Linked DNA regions of Pontiella desulfatans. Each later gene encodes a partner of the first gene's protein in a complex. Links are inferred from orthologs where the notes say so. Each region holds a gene or a part of one and is shown in the gene's direction. Other genes may lie near its edges. The genes, in order: pheS and pheT.

Region 1 (14,527 bases):
TGACCCAGAAGCTCGAACTCTCCAACATCCGGCTCGGCGCCCCCGGCGATGGTTCGTCCCTCGTCGTTTCGCAGGGCGCCATTGCCCGCCGCTTCGAATGGAAAGGCGACCGCTACGAAGCCACGCGCCAGTTCAACCCCGAAAACCCGCGCGGCGAACTGATTGCCTCCTGCAACTACGACTTGCGCGACGGCTCCTCCGGCACCCTGCTCTACGACCGCAACTCCGGCGACCTCGTCCGGTTCGCCGCCGATGGCGATGCCTGGGGCAAGATCCACATCCCCGATGCCGACCAAACCATCTTCGACCTCATCCAGCTCCCCAACCGGGAACGCGACATGGTTGTGCTGCTCGACCGAACCGGACTGAACACCGTCACCGGAAACGGCATGCAACTGGACGTGGTCTCGACCGGCGAGCATGTTTCACCCTCCGAGAATGCCTTGCTCGCCTATGCCAAGCTCGTCAAGCTGGCCAGTCCGCCCCGGCCGATGGTCGCCCTCGTCGACCCCTCCAACCGCGCCATCGAAATCCTGAGCCAGAAAGACAACGAACTGAAACAGGAACTCGCCTTCGAAATCTTCCTCACCTCCGACTTCGCCACCATGGGCAACGCCCGGGGCACCGAGCCCCACGACATCGAATCCGGCGATCTCAACGGCGACAACATCGGCGACCTCGTCGTCCTCGCCCACGACAAGCTCCTGATCTATCTGGGGGAATAACCCTAAATATAATAAAGAATTGCGTTTTATAGATACTGGGGTTTGTTAACATGGGGCAAATGTGCATACGTTCTTTAATTAGAGGATAAGCTATTATGAAAAAGGAGTTCTTTATTATTCACCCCAAGCGATATGTAAGCTTGGCAGAAAGGATTTCTGATTACCTCGGAGAGAATTCTTTTTCTAAAACAATCCTGTGCAAAGAATTTGAGAAGCACCCTATTCCTGAAACGGAAGGACGGTGCTTTATCTGCATTGGGGATGGAAAAGAAAACCCACTTTCGCATACGTATATTCGCGAGAAGATCCAGGAGGGTGAGTGCGCTGAAACAGAAGATGGAGTCTTTGTACTTTCCCAATACCCGTATGCCGTCATTTTTGGGGAATCGGATTGGGGCAAAGTGGCAGAACAATTTAAAGACAACCTCGCCAACTGTGCAAAAGCTCTCGGTGAAACTAAATCCAAACTCCTGAAGAAAAATGAAAGTGAAGGTATCAATACGGTCGGAGAAGGTGTTGATAAAGCAATTGATATGGCAAAAAATGTTTCGAAGGCGACTTTTAAAGCTGGCGGCAAACTCTACATGCATGCACTTAAGGTCAACACTGGCGCAGTGCTTATGACAGAGAAGGCAAAAATAAAGAAAGAACTTACTGGAAAAGGTGTGGATGCGTTCCTTTCCGACGTTGCCCCTTCTTGGCTCCAGAAGTAGCCTGAATTATGTACAAAATCGGCTCCTATAACCTACAGAATTTTTCGCCACCCAATGAACAGGATGAAAACTGCAAGAATATGCGCAAAGCAAAGCATTTTATCCGGATCATGGAAGAGGAGAAATTCGACATTTTAGCCCTTCAGGAAGTGTTTAAAAAAGACAGCGTTGAGTATTTGGTTAAGGAGCTGAACAAAAAGATGGGCAATACCTATTCGGGAGTTCATTCCAAGGATTTTTTGGATTTCAAACCCAAGTGCATGAGAGGTGATAAAGAATACGAAGAATATGCGTTTATCTGGAATTCCAGAAGGATCTATCTGATTCCACCCCAAACAGAAATGGATGTTGTTCAAAACAAAAAAACGCAAGAATTGCCCCAAAAGTACTATCGGGAAATTTATCAAAAATTGAATTCTCCGTGGGAAGGGTTCCTCCAAAAACTCGCTGAACTTATTGACGAGGCCATCCGAAAGATAACCAAAAAAGACGTAGCAAACGAGGCGCTGATAAAGACTCTGAAAACATGGGTTAGTCTAAAGCGACCACCTCTTATATGCGGATTCAGGCCTACTGCAAACCTCTGGTGGGAACTCCGCATTATCAATACTCACATCAGGTTTGGGGGTAGAAATGAAAAAACGAAAACGCGAGTCCCAAAAAAAATCGCCATAAAACTACGCATTGAGGAATACAAATTCTTAACGGGTTCCATTCATACCCTTGTCAACACCCTTCGTTTTGGCGACTATCGCTCTGTCCGAACACTCATCGCTGGCGATTATAACCTAACCGAAGAAGACCTTGCCGGAGTTACCCCTGACTCTGATCGAGAATACATGAAAAACTGTGAAAACCACCGGGTTGAAACGGTTCAGAACATGAAATCGACGCTGAAAAAAATAACGTATTTTGATGAACGTCCTCGGCCTACCTCTGATGATGAGTTTTACAGCGAAAACTACGACCATTTTTCATTTAACCAAAATTGGGCCTCATCACTGAAAAACCCTGGACGCATCGAATGCTTTTCAGGACTGGAAAAGTTTAAGGAATATCATGAAGAGTGCTCGGACCACGTTCCAATCATTGCTGAGCTGTCGCTCTAAAGGGAAATAGAAAATGAGTATCGAGATAGCAAAAGAAGAAAAACAGAAAGCCGCATTTGCCCTGAACCTCTGTACGGTGTCTGTTTCACAGATAGTGGATTATCAAGACATCAATATTCTCAAGCAGGAATACGATGCAATCTTAAATAATTTGAATCTTCGGGAAATCGTCAAGGATGAGGCCCTTCTTTCTGCCATTACGTCCATCATGGATGTCATCACCTTCTACCTGATGCAGGAGGGCGATAAGGCCATGGCGGAGAAGGAGTATCAGCACCGGATGAAAAATGCCATTTGGGATTCGATGTCCGGGATGGGGATGATGGTTGCAGGAAGCCCTGCAACTATGGCAATCGGATTGGCGACACAGGCGGGAATCGGCTATATCAACTACCGTCGTTCCAAAGCCAAAACCAACTTGGATTATGAAAAACAGCAATGGCAGCTGCAGCGCTCCGCCATCGAACAGCTCAATGGTCTGCGCAGAAGCCTTTTCGAAACTGCTTGGCGACTTTCAGACACCTATGATTTTCCGGATGAGTGGCGTTTAACGGAAAAACAAATTTCTCAATACAATAAAATCCTGATGGATCCCGATCCGCATCGCCAATTTGAACGGTTGGATGTCTTAAACGATACGTTTAAGGCATTTCCAACTTTCTGGTATTACAAGGCTCGTTGTGCTCTGGAATCCGCAGAAAAGTATAAGAACATAAACCGTGAAGAATTATGTGGTGCATTTAAACAAAAGGCTCTGGATGCACTCAATGAATATGACAATGCCTATTTCCCATTAATGAGGGAGGATGTAATTGCAGCTTCTGCCGCCCTTGATAAATTCTCGCTTCTTGACCCGGAAAACGATGTTGATGAAATGGTGACTCTTTTGGAACGTGCACAGAAAGCTGGACAGTCTGAGTTGGATGTTCTTCAGATGTGCGCAGTGAATTACATCGCGATATGCAAGCCGAAGCCTGCTGTTAAGATTCTACGCAACTTGGTCAATGAGCAATACAACATCCCTCTCAATGCAAAATTGCTGAGTCGTCTCTATACAGAGTTGGATGATCGCATTGAGTACGATCTCTTATCCGACCGGGTAAATCCTGAATACATTCTGCCTTGGGCAAAAACCCTCGAAGATTCAGAAAAGGAACTATTAGCATTTTCAAAAGACCAGGTTGCGAAACTGGCGGATCCCGTTTTGAAAAAATGTGTAGCCTCTGTTACCCAGGCTCTGGGAGCCGATTTCCTGCGAGAGCTTGGTGATTGGGAGCGAACATTCCCTGATGAAAAACTTTCATGGAAAGAAAAAGTAGTCAATGCGGAAGAATTCAACCAATGGTCATTTAGAGTGCAGGAGTCCTTCAATGCATTTTTCAACGACTTAACAGCAAACCCTGAGTATCGTGCCATATTCCCGAACGTAAAAATTCTGGCAGAAAAGCTTCAGGATTTAGCTCATAATTTAGATTCTGTTCTTGAGGGTTTTGAAGCAGCATTGTCTGCCTTTCAGAACAAAGGTGATGCAGTAAAAAAAGAGTCATCCCTTTTGAAATCACCTAAAACATCATTGATCAGCAAATATAAAAAAGCTGGTCGTGAACTCTCCCAACAAATCCGATTTGCCCTTGAGCAACTCTTTGACCTTTCTTCAGAAGCTCTTCTTTCTGCCGTAAAAGAAACTCTAGCTGGGGAAATAAATGAGGAGACCTTGGCGACACTAAAGGAAGCGCTTGATGAGAAGAATGTATCTGTTTCCGTTTCCTCAGTTGTGGCCGTAAAAACGGATGACGAACTTGCGGAGAACTCGGAGGTCGCCCGTGACTACTTCGGCTATAGGATTTTCAAGGAATAATAAGGAGTATTGATTGTGAGGAACCACACCGAGCTCCTGCCTCGAACGGTTGACGAAGGTGTCGCCGTGACGATGCTAAGGTCATCGGCCAAACAGAGAATTAAAACCGACGTCTTCGCCTACGACAAGCTTCTGCTTTGTCTTGGCGAATGACACCGTGGCGGCGGATTCCGATCCGCCGCAACCGTACGCGCTGGAACAGAGGAACGGAATCCACCGCCACGGCTTCTCTATTCCGGACGGAACTGCTAAAGGAGCACTTCAAATGACGATACAGGATTATAGTTCCCGCCCTTTACGAAGGTCACGCACATGCGTTTCTACATCCTCTATATCTGCGCGGGAACCGATAAAGGGATTGTCGGCTTTGTAGACCGTTATTCCAACACGGTCGATATGGTCAATGAGCTCTGTGCTTTTAATCGTCTCGTATTGGAGAACATCGAACTTGTAAGGCATGAAAGTCTCTTCGTTGAGAAGGTAGGAAATACGGGTGACCCCTTCAAACGTCAGCTCTGTCCCCTTTAGCGCCAAATCGACATCGCTCCCATTTTGGTGCGTCCCTTTTGCCCGACTACCGAAGACAACGGCTTGCTTGACCTCCGGGCACCGACCCAGCATTTCCCGGATGGCTTTCAAATCGTTTTCGCTGAGTCCGAGGTCATGCATCGTTAAGCTTCTTGAAGGTTTCATGAAGGTCGCGGATGATGGGGATGTATTTCCCTTCGATCAGTTTTTCGACTTTCTCCGCCGTTTCTTCATCATAGGTGTGTGCCGTCAGGTTACGGTCTTTGAGCAATTCCATCCATGCGTGCCCTTCCTGAAGCAAGCCGCTCTCAAAACCCTGCTTAATCGCTGCCCGGGGCGATTTGACGTCTGAAAAACCCTCCGCCTCGAAATAGTCCTTCATCATTTTCCAAGATAGCTCGAAGGTGGTTTCGAAAAACTGAATCATCCCCGCTCTTTGGTAGATGTCGGGAGACCGAACAGCCAATGCCCCTTCAAGTAGCTTCAGCGATTTTTCAAAGTTTTGAAACCGCTGCTTCCAACGAATATCCAAGTCGTCATCCATCATAGGCCCCTCCGATCAATCGGCCTATATGCATCCAAGCTTTTTTGCGCGGAGAATACAATCTCAAGCCGCCCCGAATTGCTCCAAATATGTTTAATCAACCGAAAGAAACCGCAAAAAAGCAATTGCCAAAATCCCCCCGGCAAGGATGATAGGACGCTGTTTTTCCAATTCATGGAACCGGGGAAAAAATATGACGCTACAAGACTTGATCGATATGAAGGCAGCGGCGCTGGAAAAAGCGCGAAATGCCGAAAACGCGGAGGCGCTCGAGGGCGTTCGCATTGAATACCTCGCCCGCAAGGGGCTGCTTCCAAAGGTGATGCAGGAACTCAAAAATGTTTCGCCGGAAGAAAAACCGATGTTCGGCAAGACCGTCAATGATTTCAAGAACGAGCTGGCGGAGCGGATCAAGACCAAGCAGGCGGAATTCGCCGCCAGCGGCACGTCCGCAGGGGCGGGCTTCGACCTGACCCAGCCCGGCCAGTGGCAGGGACTCGGCACCCGCCACCCGATCACGCAGATCACCGACCGCATCACCCGGATTTTCCAGACCCTCGGCTTCACCGTGGCCGACGGCCCGGACATTGAAACCGTCTGGAACAACTTCGATGCGCTCAACACCCCCGCCGACCATCCCTCGCGCGACGAGCAGGACACCTTCTATTTGAACAACGGCGACCTGATGCGCTGCCACACCTCGCCGGTGCAGGTGCGCTATATGATGGAGCACAAGCCGCCGGTACGGATCATTTCCCCCGGCCGCTGCTACCGCCGCGATACGCCGGACGCCACCCACAGCGCAAACTTCCACCAGGTGGAGGGCCTTTATGTGGACGAGAATGTTTCGCTGGCCGATCTCAAGGGCACGCTTTCCTACTTCGCCCGCGAGCTCATGGGGCCGAACGTGAAGATCCGCTTCCGCCCGCACTTCTTTCCGTTCACGGAACCGAGCGTCGAAGTCGACTTCACCTGCCACGTCTGCAACGGCAAGGGCTGCCGCGTCTGCAAGAACAGCGGATGGATCGAGATCCTCGGCGCGGGCATGGTCGACCCCAACGTCTTCCAGTCGGTGGGCTACGACAGCTCGAAAGTCACCGGCTTCGCATTCGGCATGGGCATCGAACGCATCACCATGATTTTGTATGGCATTCACGACATCCGGAACCTGTACGAAAACGATGTCCGGTTCCTTTCACAATTCTAGGAGAAGATCGATGGAAAACCTAAAGATCCACCGCGCGGAAACCCTGGGCGAAACCACGTTCGATTCGCCCCTTATCGATAAGCTGGTTCGCTTCTACGACGGAGAGGCCGTGGCATGCCACGACCGCACCAAGGAGCTTTCCAAACTCGAAAAAATCGAGGACATCGAATATTTCGAATTGGCCGGTCCGCGCAAGAAGGTTTTCTTCAACCCGAAGGATGTCACCGTCGGCATCGTCACCTGCGGCGGCCTCTGCCCGGGACTCAACGACGTGATCCGCGCCCTGACCTTCTGCAGCCTGGAAAGCTATGGCGTGAAACGCGTGCTGGGGTTCAAGTATGGCTACGAAGGTCTCGTGGCGAAGTACTACCACTATCCCGTCGAGCTAACCACCGACAACACCGACGAGATCCACGAAAAGGGCGGCACCATGCTCAAGTCGTCGCGTGGCCGGCAGGACGACGACGAAATCATCAACACGCTGATCCATTACGGTGTCGACATCCTCTTCACCATCGGCGGCGACGGAACCCAGCGCGGCTCGCGCGACATCGTCAACAAGCTCAAGGAACGCAACATTCCAATTTCCGTCGTCGGCATTCCCAAAACGATCGACAACGACATCAGCCTGATCCAGCGCTCGTTCGGCTTCGAAACCGCCGTTGAAGCCACCTGGGACATCATCACCAACGCCCACAACGAAGCGCGCGCCTACCGCAACGGCGTCGGTCTCGTTAAACTGATGGGCCGCGAATCGGGCTGGATCGCCGCATCGGCCGCACTGGCCAACAGCGCCGTCAACTTTTGCCTCGTCCCGGAAGTGGAGTTCGACCTCCACGGCCCCAAGGGCTTCCTGGAAGTCCTGGAAAAACGCCTGCGGCGCAAGGAGCATGCCGTGGTCGTCGTGGCAGAAGGCGCCGGCCAACACCTGTTCGACAAAGCCAAGGACGCCACCGACAAGTCCGGCAACAAACGCCTTCAGGACATCGGCGATTTGATGAATGAGGAAATCCATGCCCACTTCAAAAAGAAGGGCCTGGAGGTCAACGTCAAATATTTCGATCCGAGCTACAACATCCGCAGCCGCCGCGCCAACGCGAACGACTCCATGTATTGCCTGCGCCTCGGCAACAACGCCGTGCACGCGGCCATGGCCGGCTGCACCAACATGATTGTTGGCCTGCACCACGATCGCCTCGTGCACCTGCCCATCGAAATGATCGGCGCCCGAAAAACCATCGACCCGCAAAGCTGGTTCTGGCAAACCGTCATCCAGGCCACCCACCAACCGCACAGCATGGTGAATTGAGGCGTGAGATAACTTCCTCTCACGGCTCAATCGTCACGAATCACTATCTGCAACTAATATCCCGGAAAGCATCGGGGATTTTTTCGATGAGGTCGGTGGCGATGAGGGAGGCCTGCGCCTTTTCGGCGGCGGCGAGGTCGCCCGCACGGCCATGGAGCCACACCCCGGCGCATGCGGCTTCGAACGGTGCGATCCCCTGGGCAACGAGTCCTGCAATGATTCCGGCGAGAACATCGCCGGAACCACCGGCAGCCATGCCGGGATTGCCGGTTAGGTTGATTGCAATTGGCTGGCCGGGGGTTGCAACGAGCGTCCCCGCCCCTTTGAGCACAATGGTTGCGCCGAGCTTGTCGGCGGCCATCCGGGCCATGCCGAAACGGTCTTCCTGAACATCGTCCACCTTCAGGCCAAACAGCGCGGCGAACTCGCCGGGGTGCGGCGTGAGGACGACGGGACACTTGGCACTCTTGATGGAATCGACATGATCGGCGAGCACGGTGATGGCATCGGCATCGAGTACGACCGGAACCGCGGAATCCTCCAGCAGGTGCAACACTTGTTCCCGCGTGGTTGCGGAGCGCCCCATGCCGCAACCGGCCATGATGGCCGTCCATTTGCCTTCGGGCATGCTCGAATGCACCATCACCTCGGGAATGGCGGGAGCGACCAGCGCATGGATGGCTTCGGGCACAAAGGCCGAGACGAGTCCGGCGCCGGAGCGGGTGGCGGCCCGGCTGGCCATGGCAATGGCTCCGCTGTAGCCTTTTGATCCCCCGATGCAAAGCACGTGGCCGAATGCCCCCTTGTGCGCATCGCGCGGGCGGCGCGGAAACAGCGGGGAGAGGTCGGAGGGATGGATGAATTCCAGATCGGCATCGCCAACCGCCTCATCGATGAAGGCGGGTGGAATGCCGATATCGACCACTTCAACCTGGCCGACCATGTCGATGTTTTCGGGTTCGGCCAGCCCGATCTTGGGGAGTCCCATCGTGACGGTCAGGTCGGCCCGTATGGCCATGGCGGACGGAATGTCGATGGCAACGACCAAGGCGCGGTCGGCCTGGGCATCGATGAATTGAACGGCATCGGCAATGACGCCGCGCGGATCCCCGGCGGCGCCGGTTCCCAGCAGTCCATCCACGATGATTTCGGCGTCGATGCCGCTTTCGGCCACATAGGTCCAATGCTCGGACGTATCGAGCACCTCGAACGGGACGCCCGCCTTTTTCATCTTCTTGAAATGGATCAGTGCATCGCCCTTGATTTTGCTTTCGGGCGCGGCCAGCCAGCATTCGACCGGCCATCCGTCCTCGTGCAAGCAACAGGCGGCAACAAAGGCATCGCCGCCGTTGTTGCCGGCGCCGGCAACAAACAGGACGGGCGAATCGGTAAGCTGATGGTTGGATGCCAGCGTACGGATGGCATCGGCCAATCCTTCACCGGCCGTGAACATCAGCTCTTCGCCGGGAATACCGGATTCGATGGTTCGGCGGTCGAGCTCCCGCATTTCTTCTGGCGTGATGAGTTTCATGAGAAAACGTGAAAAGTGAAACGTGAGGCGTGGTTAAATGGATCACGCCTCAATCGTCACTTGTCATCCATTGTATTCGAGCATGCCGATGAGCATTTCCTTGATGGAGGTCTCCAGGCCGTGGAAAACGGAGCGGCAAATGATGCTGTGCCCGATATTGAGCGTGTCGAGGTGCGGAACACACAGGATGCCGCCCAGGTTTTCGATGTTGATTCCGTGTCCGGCATTCACCTTCAGCCCGAGTTCATGGGCATAGTCCGCGCCGCGGATCAACTGCTCGAGTAGAACGGGGCGGTCGTTGGGCTCGGCATCGCAATAGGCGCCGGTGTGCAGCTCGACCGTGGGGGCGCCGAGATCCTTGCAGGCGGCCAGGGTAATTTCATCGGCATCGACAAACATGCTGACTTCGATCCCGGCTTCGGTCAGGCACTGCACGGTTTCCTTGAGATGGTTGAAATGGCCGATGACATCCAGACCGCCCTCGGTGGTCAGCTCCTGGCGCTTTTCGGGGACGAGGCAGACTTCGGCCGGCCGGACGCTTAGGGCAATTTCGACAATGGATTCAACATTGGCCATTTCGAGGTTGAGCGGAAGGGGCTGAAGCTCTTTCAGGCGATAGATGTCGTCGTCCTGGATATGGCGGCGGTCTTCCCGGAGATGGGCGGTGATGCCGTGGGCACCGGCCCGGGCACACAGGATGGCCGCATCCAGCGGATCGGGATATACGGTGCCACGCGCCTGGCGCAATGTGGCCACATGGTCGATGTTCACACCTAGTTTCATATCTTCTCTCCTCTGGATTGAAATTAAGAATTAAGATTTCAGAATGAAGAATGGTTTCCCGTCGAATTCTCCGCGCCCTTCACCGGGAAGCGTCGCAGACCCAAAATTCTACATTCTTAAATCTACATTCCTAATTCCACTACGCCTGCACCGATTTGATGTTCTTCATCGGTTTGGGTGGCATCCTATCATGTATTTCGGGATCGTAAACCGCATAAGCGCGGATATCGTTGATTCGGCTATGGTCGAGCACCTTCTGCCCGGCCGTGTACAGATGGTGCAGGTTGCGGCCATGCTCCGGATAGGTTGCCACGCCGAGCGTGATGGTGGTTTTGAGCTTTTTCCTGCCGGAAACGAATTCGCCCTGCTGCACCAGCGTGCTGATGCGCTTGCCGATGATCTCGGCCTCCGCCATGGAACACTGCGCAAGGACAAGGAAGGCGTATTTTTCGTGCCGTCCGATCAGGTCGTCGGCACGAAGGTATTGCTGCAGCAACCTACTGACCCCCGCCATGACATCGTCGGCAGCCTCCGCGCCATGGATACGTGCAACATGGTCCATGTTGTTGACACCCATGCAGAAGAGGGCCGCAGGCTGCTTCTTGCGGCGCAGCTCGCTCATCATGCGCTGCATGTAGGCCGAAATGGCGGAGGGTTTCAGTACGCCGGTCAACTCGTCGAGCATCAGGTTCTTGCGCCGCTCCTTCCACCCCTTGGAATCCTTTTTGTCGTCCTCTTCGCCCTCTCCCCCGGATTCGGCAGGCTCTTCAACCTCTTCGACAGCGGGTTCTTCGAGCTCCTCATCGGCATCCTCGATTTCGGGCATGACGATCGGGGCTTCGGCGGAGGACATCCGCAACCCTTCGAGGGCGGCATCAATCAAGTCCTTGCCGGCCAGGCCATGGCCGGGATAGGAGGCGATGCCTGAGCGAAGGCCGGCGAGTTCGAGTTCGGGGCAATCCGCGGCCACGTAGGCGGTGATGCGGGTCAGGATGGCCATGGCATCCTCGGGTTCGGATTCGGCGAGCAGCACGGCGGTTTGGTCGTCGTAGACACAGGTGATGTCGCCGCGACGGGCGGCATGGCGGATGCTACCGACGATCGGCGCATCCATGCGAACGGGCACCTCGGGATTGGACGTCCGGATGAGCGCGAGGGAAAACGATGTGCCGCGGCGCGCACACCCGGCGAGGTAGCGTGCAAGCTGTACGCGCAGGATGTCCTCGGGCTGGGCGCCCATGTCCTCGGGCTGGGTGTTCTCCGCCATCTGCACGATGTTCTGAAAGCGGTAGTAGCTGGCAACCAGTGTGATGACCGCAAAGGATACGACAACGGCGGCAACCACACCCAGGGCACCGCCCATGAAGTCGAACTGTGCCGCGATCGTGGGGAAGAGGAACTGCATACGAAAAAAGAAAGTGCGGCCCGGGGCCGCACCTGGCAAGAGATTAGTAGATAGCGAAAACAGCGCGGCGGTTCTTGCGCCAGGCATTTTCATCGTGCCCCATGTCGTCGGGCATTTCCTCGCCATAGGTCTTGGTCTGGATCGTCGCGGAATTCACACCGAGGCTGATGAGATAGTCGCGGACGGCCAGCGCGCGGCGTTCGCCGAGCGCGAGGTTGTATTCGCGGCTGCCGCGCTCGTCGCCGTGGCCTTCGACAATCACGCCCTGGCCCTTGCCCTTCTTCAGGTAGTCGGCGACTTGCTCGCACTTGCCGGATTCCTCCGGATTAACCTGGGAGCTGTCGTAGGCGAAGAAGACCGGCGGGAACAGACTGCGGTCGCCATCGGCCACCGTGGGATCCACCAGCGGGGTGTCGCCCAGCAGCGGATCGCCATACATGTTGGACTCGGAGTCGTAGAAATCGGCCCCCGCCTTGTTTTTCTGGCAGCCCGAAAGCACGGCCACGGAACCGGCGACAACGCCGAACACGAACATTTTCAAAATCATTTTTTTCATTACAACCACCCTACATCTGGATTACGGAGAACAGGCAGGCGAATACCAGTCGCCTGAGCCTGAAATCAAAGCTACAGGAGAATCTTTTAACGTGTCAAGGAGGTAGATGGAGGATCGGTAGCCCGAAGTGCGCGAGCAGACAATATGGCGCCCGTCCGGAGCCCAGCATGGATCCTCATAATCCGCCCAATCGGTCTCCAGCACGCGCGTTGATCGCGTTTTCGGATCGATGATCGCCACGCGGTAGCGCCCGCCCGAGCGGGTGCAGAAGGTGATGTAGTTGTTCTTGCCCCAATCCGGTGCCACGTTTTCCGTGCCCGAGCTCGTTAGGCGCTGCGGCGTTCCGCCGTCCTTCGACACAATGTAGATCTGGGGCCGCCCCGAGCTGTCGGACACAAAGGCAATGTGGTTGCCGTCCGGCGACCAGCACGGGCTGGCCTCGTTGCCGCGGCGGGTTTTCGTCAGCTTGGTCACCCCCCCGCCGAACCGCAGGCTTTTGACATATAGCTCGGGATTGCCGTCCTTGGAGAGGATCACCGCCATGCTCTTGCCGTCCGGCGAGACCGCACCGCTGGCGTTCATGCCGCCGTAGGCGGCGAGCGGCTTGCTTTCCCCGGTCATGAAAACATTGGGATAACCGCGTTTATAGGAGGTATAGACCAGGTTCTTGCCGTCCGGCGTCCAGCGGGCATCCACCACGATGCTGCGATCATTGGTCACCTGGCGCATGCCCTGGCCGTCCATGTCGAAGATATGCAGCTCCTTGCGGCCGGTCCGGGTGCCGACCACGGCAATCTTGCCGGAGGCCATGCCCCGCTTGCCGGTGACGGCATAGACGATGTCGTCGGCCACCTTATGGGCCATGGCCCTCACCTGGCTGAGTTCCGCCGGGTAGGATTTTCCGAGCATCCGCTGGCGGGTCGAGGCATTATAGACGGCAACATCCGCCTTGATCCGGCTGCCCGCCGAAACCTGCCCGGTCACATTGACCGCGCCGCCGCTCGACGACACCGAAAAATAGCCCGACCGGTTGAGGTCGGCCTTCAGAACCGAAAGGAACGTGCGCGATGCCGCATCGCTGCCCGACCGGTATCCGCCCAGGTTGATGGCAATCTTTCCACTGCCCTCCCGCTCAACGACCGCACGCTGCGCCATGGCCGCAGTGGCCGCCAGCATGGATGACCCAACAAAAAAACGTCTATTCATACCCTGCACTCCAAAACTAATTACGAATCCGGAACTCTACCTCAACATATTCATAAGGGAAGCCCGAAGGCGGCTCGGGAACCGAGTTTACGGCATTCACCGCCGCCATCACCGAATCGTCGAACGCGGAATCGCCCGATCGCTGGATGGGCGTCCGCTTCGTGATCGCGCCGCTTTTGAGGAAATGGATCCGCACCACCATCGATTCCGCCGGCGTGGCGGACGGCGGATGGTTCCAGTAACGGTCGAAATAGCTCCCCACCTGCGAAATGTAGGCCGCGTTCGCATTCGGATTGCCCACCGGCAGTTGCGACGGGGTTGGCGACGCCTTGGAGATGCCTTCCAGGGCCTTCTTGATCTCCTGCTCCGAAACCGCCGGCTTCGTCTCCTTGGGCGTGATTTTCTTGCTCTTGGAAATATCGATATCCTTTGGATCGACCGGCTTCCACTTGGGTTTCGGCGGATCCTTTTTGGGCGTAACCTTTTTCGGCGTCAGCTTTTTCTTTTCCTTGGGCGGTTCCGGAATGTGCCTGGGCTCCGGCGGAGGCGGGGCCTCCTCGACCACCGGCTCCGATGGAGGCGGATCCGGCTCGTCGGGCACCTCCTCCACCTGCACGGCCGGCGGCGGGGCGCCAAACTCGATAAAGGTCACGATCTCCGGCTTCGGCTTCGGCCGGAAGCACCCCTTCAACCCGGCAACCATCATGAAAAACAGAATGACCGCCGCATGGGCTCCCAGCACCCGCAATGCAATTTTGCGCTGGTAAACGTTCATCCCTACTCGCCTTCGGTAACCAGCGCCATTTTCGTGATGTTGGCATCGTGCAAAATCTTCATGATATCAACCACCTCGCCATAGTTGAGCTTGCGGTCGGCCCGCACATAGATCGTCGTGTCGGGCTCGGCCGCACCAATCGTCGCCATCTCCGCCTTCAGCTCCTCCGCCGACACAGGGACGTCGTCGAGGTAGAGTTGCTTTGCGAGATTCAAGCTAATGGATCGCGTCTGGGCATCCTTGATGTCCGCCGCCTTGCCCTTCGGCAGGTTGATGGC
Region 2 (14,719 bases), on another replicon or contig:
TTCCTTTGGCGGAAAAATCAAACTCGGACTGGTCGTCGCGTTGTCGCATCGCCCAAAGCTGTTGTTGCTCGACGAGCCGACCATCGGACTCGACGCGGTTTCCAAACAGCAAATCTTCGGCGAGCTGCTGGCGGCCGTGAGCGATTCGGATCGAACGGTACTCATTTCATCGCACGGCCTCTCCGATCTCGAACGGTTCACCGACCAGATCGGATTTATCCGGGACGGACAACTCTTGCTCGAAGGCGCGACCGATGAGGTGGTTCAACGCTATTGCCTTTGCGACTACACCGCAAGTGGAACGCTTCCGCAAGGTCGTCCGGGTTTCATTGTTCAGCATACCGAAGGCGACCGGGTGCGAGCGGTTGTGGACAAATCGGCGGATCTGGATGCCTGGTTCGCCAGCTCTGGCTTGACTCAAATCTCCTCTGCCCCCATGACGCTCGAAGACCTGTTCGTGGCGCTCGCGAAAGAGGAGAACGGCGATGGATAGCCGTATCTTTTTTCACTACCTGCGCCGCATGGGGTGGGGGAGCCTCTTGATGTTCCTTTTTTGCGGACTGACGTTTTACGACGGGAAAGTCGATTCGGTGATGTCCGTGGTTTATCCGGTGATCTGGATCTGCCTGCCGATAGCGATGGAAATGAAGCCGGGCGCCGGCGGAAGTTTTCGGGTTCATCAGGCGTTGCCGGTTCAGCCCGCGTTTTTGCGCCGTTTCCCGTTCTACATCGGCTTGGTTGCCCCAATGCTCATGGTGTTGGCCGCGACGCTACCGTGGGGGATTTATCGAACGGTGGTGGGCGACACGGCTTTCTGGATGAACTCTTTCGCGCCAGTGATGCTGGGCATGTCGATGTATTTGATGATGATGGCCGTATCGATGCCGCTGGGGCATGCGCTTAAACTTCATGAAAATCCGTTAAAAGGCACGGTCGTGATGAGTCCACTCATCGCGGTTTTAATCACCGCGGTTTTCGCGATAGATAAACTTTGGCTCCTGCCCTTGGGGCGCGTTCTTGTTTGCGCCATGGCCTTCGGGTTCGCGGGATTGAGTTGGTGGCTCGCGCCCTTGATGGCGGACGGAAAGACGATCCACCTCAGGTTTGGAAAGGAACGAGGCGACCGCGGAGAAGTAAAAGAAAATAGTTTGTTTGGAAAACTCGCGTGTTCGCCGGAAGGGCGCTGTGCGTTGGCGGGAATGGGGTTGTTCGCGTTGTTGGCGGCGTTCGCGTTGTTCTTTTGGTGGAAATTCCGCGGAGAGGATTTCGGGCGGGGCGGCAGTATTTTCGCCGGCATGTTTTTCATGCTCGCGAGTATTTTTGGTTTCATGTATTCGGTGTTGTTTGCTGGATCGATGCGCAGCCTTGCGGCGCTGCCCCTGTCCCGGATTCAGCTATCCGCGAAGATTATGAGGTGCGCGATGCTCGTTCTGCTCGGAGGGCTTCTTGGAATGGCGCTTGTCGTTTTTTCTAGCGGGGAATTTGCCCATTTATTGATTGTCGCCGCGTCCGCGCTCTACGCCATCGCGGTGGTGTTTCTTGGCCTCGCAGCATTCTACCGGGTTGGATTTCGGCTCGGCTACGGCGTTCTACTGACGTTCGCGCTGATTATCCAGTTGCGGCTGATGTTGTCGGGCATCGGCGATCTTCTGCCGGCTGTGGGCTGGGTGGATCTCGCGGTCGGCGCCGTCGGCGCCGCGCTTGGAACATGGGCGATTCCCCGCGCCCTGGAAAGTTCCGCCGCCTATGCCCCGAAGCAGATGCCCGGTCAGCGGATTTGATGAGGGTTTTGTTGTTGGGCGGGTAGGTTCGCTCCGAGAGCGGGGGCGTTACGAATTACGCATTACGAATTACGATTAACTTGAGCCAATACGGCCCAACCTATATAAACAACGCTCATTTTTTCCAATCGGAGTATAGTTATGAAAGTACCAGTCAGTTGGCTGAAGGAATATGTTGATTTCGAGGACACCATCGAGGGCTTGGCCGACAAGCTGACCTTCGCGGGGCTGGAAGTGGAGGCGATCGAAACAATCGGCTCCGATTTCGAAGGCGTCGTGGTGGGGCAGGTGACGCAGGTCGAGCCGCATCCGGGGGCCGACAAGCTGCGCCTCTGCACTGTTGAATACGGCGCCGAAGAGACCATGCGCGTCGTGTGCGGCGCTCCCAACGTCGAGGTTGGCGGCAAATACCCCTTCGCCCCGGTCGGCACCACCTTGCCCGGCGGTTTCACGCTGAAGAAGGCCAAGATCCGCGGCGAGGTTTCCATGGGCATGCTCTGCGCCAAGGACGAACTCGGCCTCGGGGAAGACCATTCCGGCCTGCTGGTGCTCGACGCCGGCCTCGAACCGGGCACCCCGTTCGTCAAGGTTTGGGGCGCGCCGGAAACCGTCATCGAACTCGAAATCACGCCAAACCGCCCGGACTGCCTTTCCATGCTCGGTGTCGCCCGCGAAATGGCGGTGCTTTATGGGACCGAGCTGAAAATGCCCGCCATCGAGATTTACGAGACCGACGAAGACGTCAACGCCGAGATCTCCGTCCGCATCGACGACGAAGCCAAGTGCCCGCGCTATACCGCCCGCGTGATGAAGGGCGCCAAGATCGCCCCCTCGCCCGACTGGATGCAACAGCGCCTGGAAGCCGCCGGTATCCGCCCGATCAGCAACGTGGTCGACATCACCAACTATGTCATGCTCGAAACCGGCCACCCGCTGCATGCTTTCGACAAGAACACCGTCGCCGGCAACCAGATCATCGTGCGCACCGCCAAGCCCGGCGAAAAGATGCACACGCTCGACGACACCGAGCGCGAGCTGACCGAAGAAATGCTGGTGATCGCCGATGCTGAAAAGGCCTCCGCCGTGGCCGGTGTGATGGGCGGTGCCGATTCCGAAATCAAGGCCGACTCCTCCACCATCCTGCTCGAGGCCGCCGCCTTCGAAACCTCGACCATCCGCCATACCGCCAAAAAACTCGGAATGATCACCGACGCCTCCTACCGCTTCCAGCGCGGCGTCAACACCGATTCCGTCGAGTGGGCCAGCCGCCGCGCCGCCGCGCTCACCTGCGAACTCACCGGCGCAACGCTCTGCAAGGGCATCGTCGATGTCTATCCCGGCACCCGGGAGCAGATCAAGATTCCGTTCAGCTACCAACGCATCGAACGCATGATCGGTGCGGAAATCAGTGCCGACGAAATGAACGCCATCTTTGGGAAGCTCGAAATCGGAATCGAAAGCACCGAATCCAAATCGACGGCCGTGGCTCTGGTTCCGGCGTTCCGCCTGGATCTGGAACGCGAGGTGGATCTGGTCGAGGAAATCGCCCGTATTCATGGCGTGGACAATATTCCGGCCAAAACCCCGTTGGCCAAGGTGATTCCCGAGGCCGACGACTCGCGCGTGCGCGCCATCGCCGGCCTGCGGAATGTGCTGCAAGGCCTGGGGGTCGGCGAAATCATGAACTACACGCTGGTCAACCATCCGCTGCTCGACCTCTTCAACAAGGAAAACCGCGAGAGCCGCGAAGAACTGCCGCACCCGATCTCCAAGGATCAGTCGGTCATCCGCACCTCGCTCATCCCGCAATTGGTCGAGAGCCTGGGGCGCAACCATTCGCGCCAGATCAACGAGGCCTGCTTCTACGAGCTCGGCCGCGTGGTCAACCGCGTCGACGGTGCTCCCGTCCAAACCGAAACCGTATCGCTCGGCATGATGGGCCCCGTGGGCCGCTCGTTGCTAGAAAAGCGCGCCCCGGTGAAGGACGAGGAAATGTTTGTCTGGATGAAAGGCCTGGTTGAAAAACTGCTCTCCGCCCAGAAGCTCGACACCGTTTCGTTCAAGGCCGAAGACCGGCCGGAATACGAGGCCGGCAAAGCGATTTCGATCCTGGTGGATAATGAAACCGTGGGCCACATGGGACTCGTCAACAAAACCGCGCGGGGCGAATGGCGCCTGTCCGGCCCGGTTGCCGCCGGCGAAATCAACCTCGAAGCCCTCCTCAAAAACGTTTCCGAAATCTCGAAAACCAAAGACCTCGCGCAGTTCCCCTCCATGAGCCGCGACATCGCCCTGATCCTCGACGAATCCGTCCGGCACGAGGATGTGGTGGCGCTCATTGAAAAGGCCAATCCGCAAAACCTTGAATGCTTCGGCCTGTTCGATTTCTACCAAGGCAAAGGAATAGAATCCGGAAAGAAAAGCTTGGCGTACACCTTTGTCTACCGCTCCGCCAAACAGACCCTGACGGACAAAAAGGTTAACAAGGTGCACCAAAAGCTGGCCGACTTCCTCTGCCAGCAGCTCGGCGCCAGCCTGCGTGACAGTTAGGCCAATGAATGTTGAGTGGCAAAACGGATGAAGAAAAAAGCAATTCAGTACGTCTTTGCCACCGCTCTTTCGCTCGCCTTCGTGGCCGTGGTTCTTTCAATGCTCGACGGGAAGCAGACTGGCAGTGGGCCGCAAAGGGCTATCGATAATGAACCCATACCTGCTTCGTCCGCTGAGCAGATGAATCTTTCCCGGCGCGTTGGGCAGCCCCGGAAATCCTTTTCGCCAGACTTGCTGATCCGGTTGGAAGATCTTCCCGCCGGGGAGTTCCGAAATGATGTTGGAAAGCTTCCGGACGATTTGCGGGAAGAGGTTCTGAAGATGCTGGCGGAGGATCGGTGCCTGCTCTCGGATATCGATTCCCTTCGGGTTGATCGCGGTGGTGCCTTGTACTATGTCTGTTCTTTCATCCCACGGGACGGAGCTCCAATGGAGGAAGCGGCTCTTTCCAAGGAGTCCGGGTTGTTGGGTTTTTCGGCGGCGCAAGGCGCATTGGTATCGGTATCCACGCCAATCCGCCTTCATAGCCGGCCGGGCAGCGACAATATCCTCTTCCTGGATTTCGATGGCCATGTGGTTGAGAACACCCGCTGGAACAACTCGCGGGGCGTTGACCGGTGGGATTGCCTTCCCTACGACAAGGATGGAGACAGCACAACATTCAATGCTTTGGAATTGGCATTCATCACGCAGATTTGGGAACGGGTTTCGGAAGACTTCGCCCCGTTCGAGGTGGATGTGACCACCGAGCAACCGGTGGAATGGACGCCCACGACCGGTCATGCGTTGATTACGCCCGGCCTCGATGCAAACGGAACAAACTGTCCTCATGCCAGTGCGGGAGGGGTGGCCTATGTCAATGTTTTTGGCAAGACCTCCTATTCCTACGATTCCGGGAACGCCTATTCCCCAGCCTGGTGCAAGGATTACCACGAAGCCAATGCCGCCGAGGTGATTTCCCATGAACTCGGGCACAATTTTTCACTGAAGCACGACAAGTGGAGCGATGGCGCCGTAACGAACGGCTACTACGGCGGCCACGTCAACGGAGGCATCAAGTGGGGGCCCATCATGGGGACGGGCTATGGCGACGATGTGTCGCAATGGAGCAAAGGGGAATACCTCCATGCCTTCGAGTCGGACCAGGATGACCTGCTCCAGGTTTCAACCCGGGCCGGCTACCGTCCTGACGATGCCGGGGATGCGAATGGATCCGCCGCGTTGCTCGGGGTTGCGGCAGATGGCGCGGTCTCGCATGGCGGGGTAATCGAAGAAACGGACGATCCCGATGTCTATGTGTTCTCGACGGGTGCGGGAGATATCACGATCCAGGCAAAAACCTATCGAGCCTCGACCCGGACATGGGGCGGTAACCTTGATCTGCTGCTTGAACTCTACAACAGTTCCGGCGACTTGATCGCATCCAGCAACGATCCTCTCGAGATGGATGCCTCCATTTCGCAATATGTTCCGGCTGGAGAATATTTTCTCCACGTGAAGCCGACCGGAGCCGGAAACCCGTTGGTCGATCCTCCAACCGGATATACGTCCTATGCCTCGTTGGGGCAATATTGGTTGACGGGACTGGTTTCGGCCGATGCGGACGGCGACGGCCTGCCGAACCAGTGGGAACTGCAGTATTTCGGGAGCTATACGAATGCCCTGCCGTCCGGCGATCTGGATGGCGATGGGGCGGACAACCTCACAGAGTTTATTGCCGGCACGGTGCCGAACGATGCCGGTTCCGTATTCAAGGCCACCGCCTATTCGGCGAATCATACCTCCGGAACACCGTTCACCATCGATTGGAACACCATGCCGGGGCGCCTATATACCGTTAGCCGCTCCTCCAGCCTTCAATACGATCCGTTCGCTCCCTTTCCGGATGCTGTGGACTTGCCGTACACAAGGAACTCCTACACCGATTCCGTCAGCCATGCCGAAGCGCGCATTTTCTACCGCGTCGAAGTCAAGACTGCGGAATAAAACACCTGCGGCAGCTGGCGAAGATGCAAGGGGCAAAAGGAATCTTGAATGTTTCGGCCTGTTCGATGTCTACCAAGGCAAAGGTATCGAGAAGGAAAACAAGAGCTTGGCATACACCTTTGTATACCGCTCCGAGAAGCGACCCTGACCGACACGAAGTTTTGCAAGGTGCACCAGGAGCTGGACGATTGCGTAGGACGGCAACACGGTGCTTCGTAAGGGAAGGTGAGAAAAACGAACATGTTTTATAATCGTGCTATCGAAGGAACGCGTGTATTTAATTTAACCATGCGAAATCATACACATAGATTGATCGGGGCTCTGTTGATGGCAGCGTCGGCATCCCAGGCTCAGCAGATTTCTCTTTTCGAAGAGAAGCCTTTCGAACGCGAGGCCTTTGCCCTCCAGCTGGCCGAAAAGGCTTCTACCGACAAGGAAGCGGCAAGGGTTTGGGCCCTGGCGAACAACAAGCCAATGCGTGTTGATGACGGACGCCAGGTCATGGAGCTGATGGCGGTGCGAAACGGAAAACCTGTCTACTACATTACGCACAACTCCAATGCCGCGATCTCCTCCGCCGCAAACAAGGTGCGCACCACGGCGCCCTATAACCTCGATGGAGCGGGGATCAATGTGGGCGTGTGGGATGCCGGTGCCGTCAGAACTTCGCACCAGGAGTTCGACAGTGGCCGGGCGGTGGTAAAAGACGGCTACACCACCACCCACTACCATGCCACCCACGTGGCCGGAACTATCGGGGCAAAGGGCGTGCAGACGAATGCCAAGGGCATGGCGCCTTCGGCCAGCATCCACTCCTACTATTGGAATTCCGATATTTCGGAAATGACCACCGCCGCCGCCACCGCGCCGGGGCAGACCGGAAACAAGATCTATCTCTCCAACCATTCCTACGGCCAGGGCGTAGGCTGGACGCAGGGGACCTTCTACGACAACCGCGACGAATTCGGGCAATACAATTCAGAGGCGCGCACGGTCGACCAGGTCTTGTACAATGCCCAGTACTATTTGCCATTTTGGTCATCCGGCAATGATCGAACCGACGGGACATCAAGCAGCAGCCCTGTGGGCGACGGCTATTACAAGGGGGGGTACGACATTATCTCCCACGAGGCGATCGGGAAAAACGTGATGACCGTCGGGGCGGTCAATGACGCGGTCTCGGGGGGGAATCGCTATCCTTCCGCAGGGACCTATACCAGTTTTACCAGCTGGGGCCCGGCCGACGATGGGCGCATCAAGCCGGATATCGTCGCCAATGGCTATCAGCTGTATTCAACGGATGATGACGACGATTCGGACTATACCACATTGAGCGGAACCAGCATGTCTTCGCCCAGTGCCTGCGGGTCGGCGGCGCTGCTGGTGGAATACTACAAGGAATTGTTTTCGGGCGGCGCCATGCGGGCGAGCACGCTTAAGGGGTTGATCATCCACACCGCGACCGATCTTGGTCGAGCCGGCCCCGACTACCAATATGGCTGGGGGCTGATGAATACCTTGGCGGCGGCCCAGTTGCTGGAAGACTATGCCTCCGGCAGCCTGAATCGCTTGCGGGAGGATTCTCTCTCATCGACGGCCAATCCGTCCGATAGTTTTGTGGTTTCCGCATCGGGGGAACCCTTCCGGGTCACCCTCTGTTGGACAGACCCGCCCGGTACCGCGCAATCCGGCGACGATATCAGAACGCCCGCCTTGGTGAACGACCTCGATCTGACCATCACCGGGCCGGGGGGCACGCGCTATCCCTACACGCTCAGCTACGCGAGCCCTGCTGCAACGGCAACCACCGGCGACAACGATGTCGACAATGTGGAGCAAATCTACGTGGCCAGCCCGACGCCCGGCATCTACACCATCACCATCAACTATGAAGGCTCTTCCCTGTCCGGCGGAACCCAACGCTATTCCCTGTTTATCGATGGCGTTTCTTCCGACTCCGATGGCGACCAGATGCCCGACTATTGGGAGCAGCAATATTTCTCCAGTACGACGGGCGCAGTGGCGACCGCCGATTCCGACGGCGATGGCACCGACAACCTGACCGAATATATTGCCGGCACCCTTCCCAACAATCCCAATTCCGTTTTCAAGGTCACCTCCTATTCCGCCAACCACACCGGCGGCACGCCGTTTGTTGTCAACTGGACAACGGAAGAGGGGCGCGTTTATAGCGTCAGCTATACCTACAACCTGAAATATGTGGACTTCGCTCCATTCCCGGATGCAACGGATCTGCCCTCCTCCCAAAACAGCTACACCGACACGGTGAGCCATGCGGTTTCCCCCATCTTCTACCGGGTGGACGTGAAGATCGGCGAGTAGGTTTCCTGCGGATCCGACTTCCCCTTGGCCGCTCTTGTTCCAAGCACCAGAACCGGCCTGCCCAAAATGGCGCCACGCATCTCGCCACGGCCGTCGTAAGATGCGTGGCATCTGCGCGCGGGGGATATCTCGCTGTACTCCGTGCGAAGGGCACAAGAAACCTTTACTATTGGCACAAAAGCGGCTATCTATAGCGAGTGCTGGCCGGAAGAGGTTCCGGTTGCATGTTGCTTATGATTGCCATTGGTACAATTGTTTCCGCGGGATTGGTGCTTTCTGTCGCCGGGATACTGAATTTGAATACACCCGCCCTCGTTCCGCCCCCCAGGCCCGCGTTGGTGGCGGAGGCCGGAACACGGCAACCGGCCCGGCCTTTGGAAGAGCGGGGCGATGCCATGCTGTTCGAGATCACGGCCCTGGTCGGGACGCCCTTCGGCGAGGCCATCACGCTGCCCTTCGACTGAGTCCCGATTTTGAATGTTCCCGGATGTCCGGTGTCTATCTACCCATAGGTGGCATTGAGCGAATATTCGATGAAAACGGGAAGAACCAGACCTTCGACCGGATTCCAACCCCTGGAAGCCGCGGGGCTGGCCTTGTTTTTTCTGGCCGCCCAGGCCATGGCCGACCGATCCTCCCGCGCGCAGGAAGCCGCCGGGCGCGCCGCGCTTGAAAAGGCCGAGGCGCAAGCCTGGGCGTGGCAACGGGGCATCGAGCCACGGTTCGACGATGGCGGGAACGTCATCGAAATCATGGCCCTGCGGAATGGCCGGCCGCTCTTCAACACCACGTTCAACAAGAACGCCGCCATATCCACAACGGCGAATGCCGTGCGGAATACGGCGCCTTTCGGTGTGGATGGGGCGGGGGTGGTCGTGGGGGTTTGGGATGGGGGGAGCGTGATGACGAACCACCAGGAGTTCGGCAACCGGGTGGTGGCCCAGGACGTGGTTTCGGCGCACTACCATGCCTCCCATGTGGGTGGAACCATTGCCGCCTCCGGCATCGTGACCAATGCGCTGGGAATGGCGCCCTCCGCCGCAATCGATTCCTACGACTGGAACAGCGACGATTCCGAAATGATTTCCGCCGCCGCCTCCGCCGCGGGGCAGCCGGGCAAGCTACACCTCTCGAACCATTCCTACGGCTACATTTCGGGGTGGTACTATGCCTATTGGACGAATCCCTGGACGCGCCGGTCGGGCTACCACTGGTGGGGCGACATCCATGAGGATGAGGCGGAGGCCGCCTTCGGGCAATACAACACCTATACGCGCAGCTGGGACAGCATCGTATATAACGCCCCCTACTTCCTGCCGTTCAAAGCGGCCGGAAACGAGCGCAACGACAACCCGACCGAAGGTTCCAAGGTCTACTACTCGCCCGACGGCGGCACCACCTGGACCAACGCCATCTACGACGCCTCGATCCATCCCGGCGGCGATGGCGCCTATAAAAACGGCTACGACTCGATCCCCTACCGCGGCAACGCGAAAAACATCCTGACGGTCGGGGCCGTGACCGATGCCGTGGTGGACGGGGAGCGCGCCCTCACCAATGTCAGCCTGCTGGGCTTCACCAGCTGGGGGCCGGCCGACGATGGCCGGATCAAGCCGGACATCGTGGCCAATGGCGACCAGCTCTATTCCTGCAACCAGACCGCAACCAATGCCTATGCCACGCGCTCGGGCACCAGCATGTCGAGCCCCAACGCCTGCGGATCGGCCGCCCTGCTGGTGGACTATTACGACGATCTTTTCCCCGGCGGGGCCATGCGGGCCAGCACACTCAAGGCATTGATCATCCATACGGCGGACGACCTCGGTCGCCCCGGCCCCGACTACCAGTTTGGCTGGGGCCTGATGAACACCCTGAAGGCCGGGCAGCTGCTTGCGGACTATTCCAACGGAAATCCCGTCCGGCTGACGGAAGCCAAGCTGTCCTCCACCAACGAATCCAACGCCTACGTCTGCTATGCCGATGGCAGCGGGCCGGTGCGGGTGACGTTGTGCTGGACGGATCCGCCCGGGGCTTCAACCTGGGAACACGACAGCCGAACCCCGGCCTTGGTCAACGATCTCGATCTCAAGGTGACCGGTCCGGGAGGCACCTTCCATCCCTTCCAATTGAGCTACGAAGATCCGGAGGCCAATGCAACCGCCCATGCGAAAAACCAGGTGGATAACGTGGAGCAGGTCTACATCGGGTTTCCGGAAAGTGGCCACTACACGATCACCGTCGATCATGAGGGCGCTTTGCAGAATGGAACCCAGCACTATTCCTTGCTGACCAGCGGCCTCATGGCCGACCAGGATGGGGATGGCCTGCCGGACAATTGGGAGGCGGGTTTCTTTGCCAGCGCAACCGGCGGCGAAGCCGCCGCCGATGCGGATGGCGATGGCTACGACAACCTGGCCGAATACATTGCCGGCACCGATCCAACCGACCCCGCTTCCGTATTCGGGATTGCCGCGGTGGAGTCGCTGCAGCCCGTGGACGGCCATCCGCCCTTCGTCGTGGAATGGAACAGCATGCCCGGCCGCGTCTACAACGTCTATTGGACCTACCACTTGAAATATCTCCCGTTCTCCAACATTTCCGGGGAGCTCCGCTGGCCCATCAACAGCTTCACCGACTCCGTGGAGCACGTCGGTTTCGGCCAATACTACAAGATCGACGTGAGGATGGATGACTGACTAGAGCGGTTCACGAATGAGATGCCGTAGAAAAGTGGAGGGTCGGGTTCCACCCCGACTGAACCCGCTCGAATGGAAGACCGGGTGGAACCGGTCCCTCCATCAGGTTGCGGCATTTCATTCGTGAAATGCTCTAATCGTCCCCCAGCCCCGGCACTTCGACCTGTTCGATGGGGCAGTCCTCGATCGATTCGAGGAAGAGGCGGCCATACCACTGGTTGCAGACCCGGCTGTCGAGGATCGTGACCGTTCCAAAGTCGCTGCCGCTGCGGATGAGGCGGCCAACGCCCTGGCGGAACTTGAGCACGGCCTCGGGCAGGGAATATTCCTTGAACGGGTTTCCCCCGCGCTTTTCGATGGCCTCGAAACGGGCCTCGATCAACGGGTGGTCGGGCACGGCGAAGGGCAGGCGGGTGATGATGACGTTGCTCAGCGCCTCGCCCTGCACATCGACGCCCATCCAGAAGCGGTCGAGGCCGAACAGCACCGCCGCATCGTGGTTGCGGAATTTTTCAAGCATGGTCTTGGGCGGTGTGCCGGAGCCCTGCACGAGGAATTCGTAGCCCTCGAGCTCAAAGTCGAAGCGCAGCTCGTCGGCCACCTTCCGCATGAAGCGGGCGTTGGTGAAGAGCACGAAGGCGCGGCCCCGGCTTTCGTTCACGAAGTGCTTGATGGCGCTTACGGCCTTTTCCTCGAAATTGTTCGCGGAGGGCGGCGGCATATTGATGGGGATCTGCACCTGCATCTGGCGGGAATAGTCGAACGGCGAACCCACGCGCAGCTCCTGGCATTCGTCCGCGCCGATGCGGTGGCGGAAATATTCCAGGCTGTTGCCGACGGCCAGCGTGGCGCTGGTCATGATGACGCAGGGGATTTCCTCGAACAGCACTTCGCGCAGGATCGGGCCAACATCGACCGGTGCGGAATAGAGCACCGGCAGGCGGCGGCGCCCCTGCACCTCGACCCAATAGACCTGCCCCTCCAGCGACTGCTTCAGAAACGATTCGATGGTGTCGCGCAGCTCGAGCCCCTTGTTGCGGAGCGATTTGACCTCCGATTGCGTATCCTCGTTGTCGGTGGTCTGCGTAACGGTTTTGAGATGGATGCAGAGATTGGTGATCTTTAGCGGGAGGTCGGTTTCGATGGGCGGGGGGTCGAAGACGCGCTGCTGGGTTTTCTGGGGGCCCAGCTTGAAGTGGTCCCTGATGGCCTCGAAAAACCGATCCGCCGACTCGCGGATCTGGTCGACCATGAAGGTGCCCTTGCCGTCCTTGAGCACGGAAAGCAGGCCGCGCCGCTTTTCGGAATGCAGGCGGCGCAGCCAGTAGTCGATCTGGTAGAGCGAAAGGCGGATGCCGAGGTGCGACGAGGCGACGTGCTCCATCTGGTGCGCTTCGTCGAAGACGACATAGCCATAGGGCGGCAGCATCGCGGCGCCCTCGGCGCGCAGCGCCAGCTCGGAAAAGAAGAGCGAGTGGTTCACCACCAGCACCTGCGCGTTCTGCATCTCCTGCCGGGCGTTGATGTAGTAGCACTCCTTATGGAACGGGCAGCGCTTGCCGGGGCAGTTGCCGTGCTCGGCGCAGATGGCGCCCCAGACCTCGTGGTCGGGCTGTTCGTCGAGTTCCTGGTAGGAGCCATCGCCCAGCTTCCTGGCCTGGGCGGCCGCGTAGATGGCGTCGAGCTGTCCCTCGCGGGTGGCATCGAACAGGTCGCCGCTGGTGCGGCGCGCGCGCTGGAGGCGCAGCAGGCAGAGATAGTTCGAGCGGCCCTTCACCATGACCGCCTTGAAGTCGCGGCCGAGGGCTTCGCGCACGAAGGGGATGTCCTTGTGCATCAGCTGTTCCTGCAAGGTGATCGTGTAGGTGGCGATGACGCAGCGGGTTTCGTGTTCGAGCGCGGTGAGGATCTGGGGCACGAGGTAGGCGAAGCTTTTGCCGACCCCGGTGCCGGCCTCGACCGCGAGGTGGTGGCCGAAACCGCCCGCATCGGCCACGGCGCGCGCCATCTTTTGCTGCTGCGGGCGTAGCTCGAAATCGATCCCGCTTCCGGTGCAGTGCTGCTCGAAGAGTCCGCCCGGTTCAAAGAACTGGTCGGATATTTTTGCGGCCTGCGGGGTCGGCACTGGATCGAGGGAAATCATCGGCCCACTTTACAACATCCGGTGCGCGGGGCAATACCTACTCGCCCAGAACCTTGAACATGCGTTGTGTAACGGTGGTCAGATCCAGCTCGACGGCGAGTTCGGTCGTTGTGTTCGTTGCCGGAATGTGTTGGATGAAATCCCAGCCGTTGGTCTGCAGGAGGCTGTCGGCCCCATACAATGTATAATCGACGCCCGGACTGGACTGCCAGCGGACTTCAAGCGTGCTTTCACCTTCGATGGCCGGTTCGAGCGTGGCCGGGGGGATGACGCCGGCCTGGTCGCAGAGGAAGTGGGCGATGGCCCTGGATACTTCTGTGCAGATGTCGTAGTCCATCACGCCCGGCGTATCGGTCGAGTCCATGTCGGAATGCATGATGGTATTCAGGATTAGTGGGTAGCCCGTGGACAAATCCATGAAATCGCCCTCAAAAATGAGTACCGTATCAATTCCTGCATCATGGAACGGGGCATGATCGCTTGCCCCTATGTGAGGCAACTCGATGATCCCTATGCCGGTGTGGTTCGTTATGGCTTGGATAAGCCCGTTGCGCACCGGGTTCGGATCCGCCTCCACATGGAGCGTGTCCGGTGTGGTGTCCAGATTGAAGGCAATCATGTCCACGCTGATCATGCCCTCAATGGTTGAGCGGAGGATGGCGTTGGTTTCGGATGGATCATCGGTGGTGTGCGTATCGACGAAATGCGTGGAGCCCGCCAGCCCCTTTTCCTCCCCATCGAAGGCGATGAAGTAGATCGTGTCGCGGAAGGTGTACTCTTTCACCACTGTGGCGATCTCAAGCAATGCGGCCACGCCGCTGGCATTGTCGTCCGCGCCGGGGCATGTGTTGGTGACCGGTGCATCGGTATTGCCGAGATCGGCCGTATCGTAATGCGCGCCGATCACGAGGATGTTGGTTCCGGATAGGCCGGGTTTGATGGCCACCACATTGTTGCAGTTGGTGTATTGGTATCCATCGAACTCAAAGTGGAATGGATCGAGTTGCGTGTCATAGCCCATGGCCACGAGGTTGGAGGCGATGTAGTCGCGGGCAAGGTCGTGCTGGTAGGCCGGTTCCCGCAGGCCGGCGTTGTGGCTGAAGCCGCGGCTGTGCCCGGTTGAAACGAACAGGTTGTTGTGGAAGTTCGAGTAGCTGCCTAGCGTTACATCATCGACGATATCCGAAACCGTGATGGCGTTGCCCTCGTGCAGGGTGGAT

The links.
Region 2: the proteins of pheS (region 1) and pheT are in contact, whole or in part, in a crystal structure (PDB 6P24), measured with the Escherichia coli proteins. The link is inferred for Pontiella desulfatans from one-to-one orthologs.

What each region holds. Positions count from the first base shown.
Region 1 is NZ_CAAHFG010000003.1:129,444-143,970, reverse strand. What follows is about bases 4,816-7,677. They hold pheS (phenylalanine--tRNA ligase subunit alpha), read left to right. Parts: upstream 4,816-5,670; coding sequence 5,671-6,684; downstream 6,685-7,677. Other genes in these bases: E9954_RS21670 (ATP-dependent 6-phosphofructokinase), read left to right, coding at 6,695-7,677; E9954_RS21680 (nucleotidyltransferase substrate binding protein), read right to left, coding at 5,067-5,480; E9954_RS21685 (nucleotidyltransferase domain-containing protein), read right to left, coding at 4,816-5,074. Also shown: E9954_RS21705 (FG-GAP repeat domain-containing protein), read left to right, coding at 1-725; E9954_RS21700 (hypothetical protein), read left to right, coding at 821-1,438; E9954_RS21695 (exonuclease/endonuclease/phosphatase family protein), read left to right, coding at 1,447-2,547; E9954_RS21690 (hypothetical protein), read left to right, coding at 2,561-4,405; more of E9954_RS21685, read right to left, coding at 4,685-4,815; more of E9954_RS21670, read left to right, coding at 7,678-7,993; E9954_RS21665 (NAD(P)H-hydrate dehydratase), read right to left, coding at 8,037-9,524; E9954_RS21660 (pyridoxine 5'-phosphate synthase), read right to left, coding at 9,588-10,307; E9954_RS21655 (sensor domain-containing diguanylate cyclase), read right to left, coding at 10,447-11,799; E9954_RS21650 (OmpA family protein), read right to left, coding at 11,756-12,268; E9954_RS21645 (PD40 domain-containing protein), read right to left, coding at 12,290-13,474; E9954_RS21640 (TonB family protein), read right to left, coding at 13,491-14,249; E9954_RS21635 (ExbD/TolR family protein), read right to left, coding at 14,252-14,527.
Region 2 is NZ_CAAHFG010000004.1:154,357-169,075, reverse strand. What follows is about bases 1,573-4,626. They hold pheT (phenylalanine--tRNA ligase subunit beta), read left to right. Parts: upstream 1,573-1,922; coding sequence 1,923-4,331; downstream 4,332-4,626. Other genes in these bases: E9954_RS26250 (reprolysin-like metallopeptidase), read left to right, coding at 4,359-4,626; E9954_RS26260 (hypothetical protein), read left to right, coding at 1,573-1,781. Also shown: E9954_RS26265 (ABC transporter ATP-binding protein), read left to right, coding at 1-493; more of E9954_RS26260, read left to right, coding at 486-1,572; more of E9954_RS26250, read left to right, coding at 4,627-6,317; E9954_RS33960 (phenylalanine--tRNA ligase subunit beta-related protein), read left to right, coding at 6,217-6,465; E9954_RS26240 (S8 family serine peptidase), read left to right, coding at 6,645-8,660; E9954_RS26235 (hypothetical protein), read left to right, coding at 8,957-9,124; E9954_RS26230 (S8 family serine peptidase), read left to right, coding at 9,194-11,356; E9954_RS26225 (ATP-dependent DNA helicase), read right to left, coding at 11,490-13,499; E9954_RS26220 (M20/M25/M40 family metallo-hydrolase), read right to left, coding at 13,537-14,719.